DNA from 3 places in the Streptomyces sp. NBC_01216 genome. Region 3 is predicted to be linked to each of the others. Evidence: riboswitches for the same ligand, from Rfam matches in the RefSeq annotation. Region 3 holds a riboswitch; each other region holds the start of a gene.
What was found. A riboswitch is a leader RNA that binds a small molecule or an ion and turns the genes downstream of it on or off. The one in region 3 is predicted to bind cyclic di-AMP.
Positions count from the first base shown of each region.

Region 1: it holds a riboswitch for cyclic di-AMP, as region 3 does, so the genes downstream of both, OG393_RS00950 (transglycosylase SLT domain-containing protein) here and OG393_RS06905 (M23 family metallopeptidase) in region 3, are expected to answer to the same signal.
Region 2: it holds a riboswitch for cyclic di-AMP, as region 3 does, so the genes downstream of both, OG393_RS03740 (M23 family metallopeptidase) here and OG393_RS06905 (M23 family metallopeptidase) in region 3, are expected to answer to the same signal.

Region 1 is NZ_CP108677.1:226,716-230,193, forward strand. It holds gene OG393_RS00940 (ribonuclease H family protein) at 1-299, opposite strand, end outside; partial or broken gene OG393_RS00945 (dienelactone hydrolase family protein) at 387-974, opposite strand; cyclic di-AMP (ydaO/yuaA leader) riboswitch at 1,540-1,724, shown strand; gene OG393_RS00950 (transglycosylase SLT domain-containing protein) at 1,728-2,594, shown strand; gene OG393_RS00955 (FecCD family ABC transporter permease) at 2,798-3,478, opposite strand, start outside.
Region 2 is NZ_CP108677.1:860,977-864,454, forward strand. It holds gene OG393_RS03735 (SGNH/GDSL hydrolase family protein) at 1-464, opposite strand, end outside; gene OG393_RS03740 (M23 family metallopeptidase) at 613-1,548, opposite strand; cyclic di-AMP (ydaO/yuaA leader) riboswitch at 1,551-1,707, opposite strand; gene OG393_RS03745 (tyrosine-protein phosphatase) at 2,099-2,911, shown strand; gene OG393_RS03750 (DUF6126 family protein) at 2,914-3,069, opposite strand; gene OG393_RS03755 (helix-turn-helix domain-containing protein) at 3,090-3,478, opposite strand, start outside.
Region 3 is NZ_CP108677.1:1,642,895-1,646,372, forward strand. It holds gene OG393_RS06895 (HPr family phosphocarrier protein) at 1-70, shown strand, start outside; gene OG393_RS06900 (GntR family transcriptional regulator) at 305-979, opposite strand; gene OG393_RS06905 (M23 family metallopeptidase) at 1,170-1,940, opposite strand; cyclic di-AMP (ydaO/yuaA leader) riboswitch at 1,955-2,120, opposite strand; gene OG393_RS06910 (M16 family metallopeptidase) at 2,333-3,478, opposite strand, start outside.

The DNA.
Region 1 (3,478 bases), 1.4 Mb from region 3:
ACCGGGGAGCCCGAGGCGGTCTTCCAGCCCTTGCGGCGCCAGCCCGGCAGCCAGGTCGTGACCGCCTTCATGGCGTACTGGGAGTCCATCCGGATCTCCACCGGCGCCGCCGGGTCGAGGGCCTCCAGGAGTCTCTGGAGCGCGGTGAGTTCGGCGACGTTGTTCGTCGCGCTGCCCAGCGGACCGGCCTCCCAGGTCGCGACCTCGCCGTCCGTCCCGGCGACGACCCATGCCCAGGCCGCGGGCCCGGGATTGCCCTTCGACGCGCCGTCGCACGCCGCGATGATCTTCTGCACCATGCCACGATCCTGGCATGCCGGGGGCCGGAGGCACACACGCCGATCCGGTGGGCGCTCCCCGTCCCGGCCACCCGGGGCCCCACACCGCTATCCGGCGGCGCCGAGGAAGCCGAGCACCTGTTCGGTGAGCAGGGTCGCGGCGCTCGCGTCGTAGGACGGCAGGGTGCTGTCGGCGAACAGGTGCTCCTCGCCGGGGTAGAGGAAGAGCTCGGCCTTCCCGGTGCTCGCGACGAGCGCGCGGGCGGCGTCGAGGTCGCCCTCCCCGGTGAAGTACGGGTCGCCGTCCATACCGTGCACCTGCACCGGAACGCCGTCCGGCCAGCCGCCGAAGTCGTCCGCGGGGATGCAGGCACTGAAGAGGAGGGCCCCGGTGGCGCCGGGCCTGGTCTGCGCGAGCCGCTGCGCGGGGAGCACGCCCAGGGAGAATCCGGCGAGGACGAGCCCGTCCGGCAGCGACTCGGCGGCGTGGACACCGCGCTCGACGATCGTGTCGAAGCCGAGGGCCTGGGCGTGTCCGACACCCTCTTCGAGCGTGTCGAAGACGCGGCCCTCGTACAGGTCGGGCACGTGCACGGTGTGGCCGTGCCGGCGCAGTTCGCCGGCGAAGGCGGTGACGCCCGCCGTCAGACCGTGCGCGTGGTGGAACAGCAGTACCTCGGCCATGGGACTCCTTCTCGTGGGACGCCCGCCTCTGGCTGCGAGCGCACCCCTCGGTGAGCGTCGGCTGACGGGAGGGTCGGCGCCGCCACTCCCCTGGGGCGGGAAGGCGCCCGCCGGTCCGCCGGCCTCATGAGCCTAAGGCTGCTCTCGGGCGAGGTGTCCGGACGCCGGCTCTGTCGGGGAGGGGACATGCCTCGGGAACCGGGGGCAGGGGAGTCGAGGCCCACAGACCGGCCCGCGCTGTCGCCGCGCGCGCTCGTGGGGTCCGTCGCGGTGCGGCGGTCGGGTCACCGGCGGACTCTCGCCTCCGCACCGGGACCTCAACACGCGCATAAAAAGCCATAAAACGACCAGTTACCCTCCAAGGATCAATCTTCCTTTGCTCGCAATTATCGGATGATGTCGGACATTTCTTCCAGGTGACATGACTCACGGGCACGCGACCCGGTGACCCGCCCACGGACCCCATCTCCCAGCGTTTCAGGGAGATTCGGGGCCTCCTCCACCTTCGCGGCCCCGCCCGCCGGCCACTCGGAGCGTCTTGTTATCGACGGCATTTCTCGCCTACGGTCACCTCCATTCGGATGGAACGCCGAATCCTGCCACCATCCGCAATTCCCACTATTCACCGCCGGCAGGAGCGGGGGACCCATGTATTCGCCGGTCCGGACTCCGGAACGGCTAGGGGTGAAGTCGCACCTGTGCGACCGGGCATCTCCAGCCCGAACCCGACAGCTCACCCCGCAGGCGCCGGAGAGGAAATCCGTCATGCCTGCAAACGGTAAGCACCGACGCCCGAAGCGTCGCCCGCTCGCCCGTGGTATCGCCCTGATCAGCACGGGTAGCGCCGCCCTGACGCTTCCGCTGGTCGCGTCCGCCACCGCCCACGCGGCTCCCGAGATCACTCCTGCCATTGCCACGGCTAACGCCGCCGCAAATGTCTCTCAAAAGATCACGGAATCCCTTCCGGCGGCACCCGCCACCACCCCAAAGACGTACACCGTCGCGCCGGGGGACTCTCTCTCGATGATCGCTTACGAACAGGGCGTCCGAGGCGGTTGGAAGGTTCTCTACCGCGCCAATCACGACGCGGTCGGTGACAATCCGTCACTTATTCATCCCGGGCTCAAGCTGACGCTTCACCGGAATTCCACAGCGGCCAAGCCGAAGTCCTCCGCACCCGCGCAGAAGACGAAGACGAAGACGGCCGAGCCGGCACAGGCCACGTCCACCGACCGGGCCAGCCGATCCCAGCAGCGCACCACCCCCGCGCCGCAGACGCAGGCCGCCGCTCCCGTCGCGGCCAAGAACTACACGAACGACCTCGACGGCTGGATAAGGGAGTCGCTGGACGTGATGGCCCAGCACGGCATCCCCGGCTCCTACGAGGGAATCCACCGCAACATCATGCGCGAGTCCTCCGGCAACCCGCAGGCCGTGAACAACTGGGACTCCAACGCTGCGGCCGGCACCCCCTCGAAGGGCCTGCTGCAGGTCATCCAGCCGACGTTCCTCGCCTACCACGTGCCCGGTACGTCCATGGACCTGTTCGACCCGGTCGCCAACATCACCGCCGCCTGCAACTACGCGGCCGACCGCTACGGCTCCATCGACAACGTCTTCGGCGCCTACTGACCGGGGCGACGGCGCTTCCTGACGGGCGCGCCGCCTCAGAGCCTGTCGGGTGACCTTCGATCGACAGGCTCTCACCGCGACAGGAGGAAGGCCCTGACCGCTCGGGGGTCAGGGCCTTCCCCCCTGTCGTCCGCGCGCCCGCGATGCGGCGCGGGCCCCTCGGGACGCGGGTGGGGACGCACGCGGTGGCAGCGCCGCCCGGACTACAGCGTGCCGCGCCGCCATTCGCGGACCAGCAGGTAGCCGAGGTAAAGACCGCCGATGGCCATCGTGTAGATGCCCACCGGCAGATTCTCCAGGAGCGGCATCTGCTGGGCGGCGAGATCGGCCAGGACCAGCAGCAGCGCGCCCAACAGCATGGACAGCGCGAGCTGGGGGCCTGATCCGCGCGACAGCCGCTTGGCGATCTGGGGGGCCGTCAGGGAGATGAAGGCGATCGGCCCCGCCACGCTCACCGCACCGGCCGACAGCACGATCGCCAGGGTGACGGCGACGGTCTTGGTCCGGGCGGGCCGGCCGCCGAGCGCCGCCGCGGTGTCGTCACCCATCTCGCCGATTCCGATGTCCCGCGAGAGCAGCACGGCGAGCGGTACGACCCCGGCGAGGACCAGCCAGATCGTGGTCGCGTCCTCCCAGGAGCGGGCCGACAGGCTGCCGTTGACGTAGGCGCTGAGCACGGTCGCCTTGTCCCGCTCGACGGCGTAGACGACGTACTGGATGACGGCGACCGCCATGGCGGAGACGCCGATACCGGCGACGACGAGGCGCACCGGGTTACGGAAGCCGGTCCCGGTCGACACGTAGACGAGCACCATGGCCAGGACCGCGCCGAGGAGTGCTCCGGCGGATACCGGCACGGTGTCCGGCAGGAGCAGGGCGACGAC
Region 2 (3,478 bases), 780 kb from region 3:
GCCCGGACATGCGCCGTGTAGGTGGCGATCTTGCCGCGCAGGTGCCGCAGCACGGGAACGTCACGGGTGTCGAACCCGGTCGTCACCATGACCGTACCGACGGCCGAGGTCAGGTCGGCGACCGCGTGCTCGAACCGCTCGGCCACGTCGTCGGGGTCGGTACCGGGGCGGATGATGTCGTTGCCGCCGGCGCAGAAGGTCACCAGGTCCGGGGCGAGCTCCTTCGCGCGCGGCACCTGCTCCGCGACGATCTGGTCGAGGAGCCGGCCGCGCACGGCCAGGTTGGCGTAACGGAATGCGTCGTGCTCCGGCCGTTGATCGGCGAGCAGGACCGCGAAGCGGTCCGCCCAGCCGAGGTACTTCCCGTCGGGCCCCGGGTCTCCGACGCCCTCGGTGAAGCTGTCACCGATCGCCGCGTACGACCCGAATGCGTGGATGTCTGTTGATCTCGAATCGTCTGCCACGGGAGCATTTTTCCCCCGGGGGTGTGACCTACGCGACCGTAAGGAGGGGTTGACGACAGGTGAGATACACCACCGGTCAAGATTGCGCCAAGCCGGAATACGCCGAGGCCCGGCACGCGGGGTGCCGGGCCTGACGGAGCGTCGGTGATCAGATGGCGGCGCCGTGCGCGCGCAGGTAGGCCAGCGGGTCGATGTCCGAGCCGTAGCTGGGGGTGGTGCGGATCTCGAAGTGGAGGTGCGGCCCGGTGGAGTTGCCGGTCGAACCGGACAGGCCGACCTGCTGGCCGCCGGTGACGGTCTGTCCGGCGGAGACGGACAGCGAGGAGAGGTGGGCGTACTGGGAGTACGTGCCGTCGGCGTGCCGGATGACGACCTCGTTGCCGTAGGCGCCGCTCCAGCCCGCGGAGTAGACGGTGCCCGGACCGACGGCCTTCACGGAGGTGCCGGAGGAGGCGATGAAGTCGACGCCGGTGTGGTAGCCGGAGGACCACATGGAGCCGGAGGCGCGGTACGGGGTGGAGATGCCGCCGCCGACCGGCGCGACCCAGCCGGAGGAGGAGGCCCGCGAGGACTGCGGGGCCGCCGGGGCGGCCTCCACCGCGGTGCGCTCGGCGCTGCGGGTGCCTCGGGTCTCGGCCGAGCCGGCGGAGGACTTCTTGGCCGCGGCCTTCGCGGCGGCCTTCGGGGCGGGAGCCTTGGCCGTCGACTTGGCGCCGAGGGTGAGCTTCATGCCCGGGAGGATCAGGGAGGGGTTCTCGCCGACGACCTGGCGGTTGTCGGCGTAGAGCTTCTTCCAGCCGCCGGCGAGGTGGTGCTCGGCGGCGATCTTCGACAGGTAGTCGCCGGGGACGACGGAGTACGTGCGGGGCTTGGCCTTCGCGGCCGGGGCGGCGGCAGGGGCCTGCGTCGCGGCGGCGGTGACGGCCTGCCGGGGAGCCGCGGCCGGAGCGGCCTGCTCGGCGGCGTGGGCGCCGGTCGCACCGAAGAGCGGCAGGACGACGACGGCGCCACCGGCTCCGGCGGCGACGAATCCGCGGGTGATCGGGTTGGCCTTGGGACGGCGGTGCTTACCCTTCGCGGGCATGGCGAATTCCTCTCCGTCGCCTGCGAGGTGAGCTGTCGGGTTCGGACTGGAGATGTCCGGTCGCGCTCTCACGCGACTTCACCCCGAGCCGTCCTGGACTGAAGGACCGGCGTACTACCTGGGTCCCCCGCTCCTGCCACACGTGGGTGGGTGCGAATTCCGGACGGTGGCAGGATTCGGCGGTCCGACCGGATTGAGCGTGACCGTAGACGAGCGGGGTCGGCGGGAACAAGCCGCCGCATTCCGCGGACATTCCGGCCTTCGATATCCGAAGGGAATTTCCGGTCACCCTGCGTGGATGACGACCCTTCTCCCTCCTTTCGCCGCAGGGGTGTCGCGAAAGACGATCAGGCACGGTCCGTCACGGCTATGACGCTGCTCACGCACCCGCCCCATCTCCCCCACAACCAGGGCGTGTTACCCCTAATGCATTAATTCGGACACAACGCCCATTACCGTCCCAGGGGTGTGTGGACCAGCCACATGCCGGGATGATTGCGCCAGGAACCGATCGCGCACGATCGAAGATCGTCAACACTCAGGAGCACTCGTGACGCAGCAGCTGCCACAGGTCCCGTCGACCGAACCCGAGCTGAGCGGCGTACGCAACTTCCGCGACGTCGGCGGCCTGCCCGCCACGGACGGCCGGTCCGTGCGGTTCGGGCGCCTCTTCCGCAGCGGCCACCTCGCACACGCCACCGGGGAGGACGCGACCTTCCTGACGACACTCGGCCTGCACACGGTCTTCGACTTCCGCAATCACGCCGACCGCAAGATCGAGGGCCCGGACGTCGAACTCCCGGGCGTACGGAACGTGAACATCCCGCTCAACGACCCGGCCGACGGCAAGGACTTCTGGAAGCTCGTCAGCCAGGGCGAGCTGCACCAGCTACGCGAGGCGCTCGGTGACGGCAAGGCGGCCGCCCGCATGTCCGCTTCGTACCGAAAGATGATTGTCGAACGCACGACGGAGCACAGCCACGTCCTGCACGCGCTGGCCGAGGACAGCGTCCCCGCCCTGATGCACTGCGCGGCGGGCAAGGACCGCGCGGGCCTGTCCATCGCGATCTCACTGCTCGCGGTCGGCGTGGAGCGCGAGGCCATCGAGGCCGACTACCTCAAGTCGAACGATCCGCACCGCCGCTACAAGGTGCGCCGCAGCTCCACCGCCGCGGACGCCATGTCGCCCGAGGTGATGGAGCTGCTGCGCCCGCTGTTCGACGCGCGCCTGGAATACATCCGGGCCGCGTTCGAGACGATCGAGCAGACCTGGGGCACGGAGGAGAGCTATCTCACGGACGGACTGGGACTCTCCCCGGAGACCCGCGAGCGGCTGCGCGCACGCCTGCTCACCGAGGCGTAGCCCTACTGGTTCTGCCCGCCGAGCAGGAAGAGCAGATAGAGGAAGCCCGCGAAGAGGTGCCCCGCCACCAGGTAGGCGAAGAGGCGCAGCACGAGCCCTTTCGGGAACTTCCCGGCCTCACGCTCCTCGCCGGTGACAGGTACAGACTTTTCGGACATGACGGCCCCTTCCGATGGGCTCAGCGCTGATGCGGTGCTCTTTCGCCGAGACACAGCTCGGCCACGGGGCTCTGCATCAGCGTGTGGACGAAGAGCAGTTCGGCGCCGTCGCGGGTGGCGGCGCCGATGCGGTGCGGGGTCAGCGAGTCGAAGTGCGCGCTGTCCCCCGGGTCGAGCACATGCACGGCCTCGCCCAGGGCCAGGCGCACCCGGCCGCCGAGGACGTGCAGCCACTCCTCACCGGGATGGACCCGCACGATGTCGGCTCTGGTGGCGTATGGCACGTGGACGCGGAGCGCCTGCAGGGCGCGGCCGGGGCCGCCCGCCTGGCGGTAGACCCAGCCGTCGGCCTCGACCGGTTCGGAACGGCCGGCCCGGACGATGGGATCACGCTCGGGCGGGGCCTCGC
Region 3 (3,478 bases):
CGAAGCCGCTCTGGACCGCCTGGCGAAGCTGGTCGCCGAGGGCCTCTCGGAGCTGCCCGAGACCGTCTGACCGGCCCGCCCGCGGGAGCCGCGTCCGTCCGGATTCCGGAGGGTGCGGCTCTTTCGTTTATTCGGGAACGATAGGGACTCCATGCGCGCCGTCCGGGCGCACCCCGCCTTTCCCCGCCGGGAGCGTGGGTACGCCGCATTTCTCGTCCCGGCGCATCGCATGACACGAATCAACCGATTCCCGGGCAGCGCGAATAGGCCCCCGCATTACCTCTCTTTGTATACGGCGCCGCTGTTAATTCCGGATACTCACGGTGTTTACGGCAGGTTGCGAAGCCCTCACACGGCCGCGCCTGGGCCGGTACAGCGCCAGCGAGCGCTCGGCGTGCAGCGCGGTGAGGGCCCGCGCCCGCTCGGCGTCGCCCCGCGCCACCGCGTCCACGATCGCGCCGTGCTCCGCCCACTCCTCCCTGGGCCGGGGCGCCGGTTCCACCGCGTACATCCAGGCGATCTTGTGCCGTAGCTGGGTGAGCAGCGCCGTCAGCGCCGGACTGCCGGCGGCCTGCGCCAGCGTCTCGTGGAACCAGCCACCCAGGGAGCGCAGATCCTCGCCCTGCCCTCGCCTGGCCCGTTCCTGTCCCAGCCTGACCAGGCCGCGCAGCACCTTGAGATGGGCCTCGGTGCGGCGCTGGGCAGCCCGGGCGGCACCCAGCGGCTCCAGCAGCACCCGCATGTCCAGCAGGTCCGCCGCCTCCTGTTCGGTGGGCTCGGCGACGTGGGCGCCCGCGTGCCGGCGGGTGACCACGAACCCCTCGGACTCCAGCGTGCGCAGTGCCTCGCGGACCGGGACGCGGGAGACCCCGTAGCGGCGTGCCAACTGCTCCTCGGTCAGCCGGGTGCCACGCTCGAAGACCCCGGAGACGATGTCGTCCCGGATCGCCGTGCATACCGACTGCGCGGGAATGCGCATGTTCGACCTCCGCCTTAATCCGCCTTAATCCGCGCGAAACCCATCCGGTGGACGTCCGTTCGCCGACCTTGCGGTGACTCTATTGCAGGAGGGCGGCATTTCCGAAGGCCACGGAGGTTCCATGGATATCTTTTGGCCTGTAGAAAAGCCCCGGCTCTGTACGAGCCGGGGCTTTCTGACGCGTGCGGGATCAGACGTTCACACCGCGGGCGCGCAGGTAGGCGATCGGGTTGATGTCCGAGCCGTACTCGGCGGTGGTGCGGGCCTCGAAGTGGAGGTGGGGTCCGGTCGAGTTGCCGGTCGAGCCCGAGACGCCTATCCGCTGACCGGGAGTGACGGCCTGACCGACCGAGACACTGATGGCCGCGAGGTGACCGTACTGGGTGTACGTGCCGTCGTGCATCCGGATGACGACGTTGTTCCCGTACGCACCGCCCCAGCCGGCCTCGACCACGGTGCCGGAGCCCACGGAGACGACCTTGGTGCCCGAGGCGGCGTGGAAGTCGACGCCGGAGTGGCTGCCGGAGGACCAGAGCGCACCCCCGGTCTTGTAGCCGGTGCTGACGTACGAGCCGGCGACGGGAAGCTGGAAGGAGGCAAGGCGCTTGCGCTCGGCCTCGCGGGCGGCGCGCTCCTTGGCCTGGCGGAGTTCCTTGGCCCGGGCCTCGGCCTTGCGCTTGGCCTCGGCGGCGGCCTTCTCGCGGGCGATGGCCTCGACGGCCTCCCGCTCCTGAGCGACGGCCTGGACGCTCACCGTGTCCACCAGGACGTCGGCGACCACGGCCTGGTTGAGGCCGGTGTCCTCCAGGGAGGGGGCCTCCGTGTCGGCTGCGAGCGCCGGGGAGGCGAGGGTTCCGATGACGCCGGTGGTGGCGAGGGTGGCGACGCCGGCGATGCCCGCGCCACGGCGCGCCAGACGGCTCGGAGCACGATGTTTCCCGGTGGCACGGGTGAATGCCATGGAGGGGCTGATTCCTTTCCTTCCTTCTCGCCTACCGGGTTAGCTGACGGGTTCGGAGCAGGAAGGTCTCCTACGGGCCCCTCCGCACGGCGGCGAAGGCGTCCGATTCACCCCAGGGACTTCGCGTGGGTCCCCGGCTCCCCAGGCTCGCGCCTGACGGGGACTCGGCGATGGCTGTCCGATTGCCGCGGGTGCGACGGGTGCAACGGGCGGACAGCCGGATCGAAGCTAAGCGGACCGTCTTTCAATCACCAAACAGACACGCTTGTTTGTAAGACATGCCACAGGGCATACGATCACCCAATCCTGCAATTCGGACATAGCGAAGGACCCCGGCATACCGCTGCGCCGAGGTCCTCCCGCCCGGGATGCCGGTGCCCCGGCCGCCCCAATCAGCCGCTGACGACCGTCACTTCACCGATGCCGAGCGCGCGCACCGGCTCCGCGATCTCGGCGGCGTCACCCACCAGGACGGTGACCAGGCGGTCCACCGGGAAGGCGCTGACGACCGCGGCCGTCGCCTCGACCGTGCCCGTCTCCGCGAGCCGCGCGTACAACTGCGCCTGGAAATCGTCCGGAAGGTGCTGCTCGACCTGGTCCGCGAGCGTCGCTGCGACGGAGGCAGCCGTCTCGTACTTGAGAGGCGCCACGCCCACCAGGTTCTGCACGGCCACGTCCCGCTCGGCGTCCGTCAGCCCGTCGGCGGCCAGGGTGCGCAGCACCTGCCACAGGTCGTCGAGCGCCGGTCCGGTGTGGGGAGTGTCGACGGATCCGCTGATGGCGAGCATCGAGGCACCGTGACCCGCGCCGTCGGAGCGCAGCACCTGGCCGAAGGCACGAACGCCGTAGGTGTAGCCCTTCTCCTCACGCAGGACACGGTCCAGGCGGGAGGTGAGGGTGCCGCCGAGGCAGTAGGTGCCGAGCACCTGGGCCGGCCACACACGGTCGTGCCGGTCGGCGCCGACGCGGCCGATCAGCAGCTGCGTCTGGACGGCTCCGGGGCGGTCCACGATGACCACGCGGCCCGTGTCGTCGGCCGTGATCGGCGGCATCGGGCGGGCCTCGGCCGTGTCGCCCGTCCAGGCGCCCAGCGTCTCGGCGAGGATCTTGTCGAGGTCCACGTCGGTGAGGTCGCCGACGATCACGGCGGTGGCCGTGGCGGGCCTCACGTACGCCGTGTAGAAGGCGCGGACCGCGGCGGCGTCGATCGCGGCGACGGTCTCCTCCGTGCCCTGCCGCGGCCGGGACATGCGCGAGCCGGCCGGGAAGAGCTCCCGGGAGAGTTGCTTGGCGGCCCGGCGCCCCGGGTTCGCCGTCTCGTGCGGGATCTCGTCGAGCCGGTTGCGGACCAGACGCTCGATCTCGGTCTCGACGAAGGCCGGCGCGATCAGGGCCTCGGCGACCAGACCGAGCGCCTTGGGCAGCCGGGAGACGGGAACCTCGAGGGAGACGCGCACGCCGGGGTGGTCGGCATGCGCGTCGAGGGTGGCGCCGCAGCGCTCCAGCTCGGCGGCGAACTCCTCGGCGGAGTGCTTGTC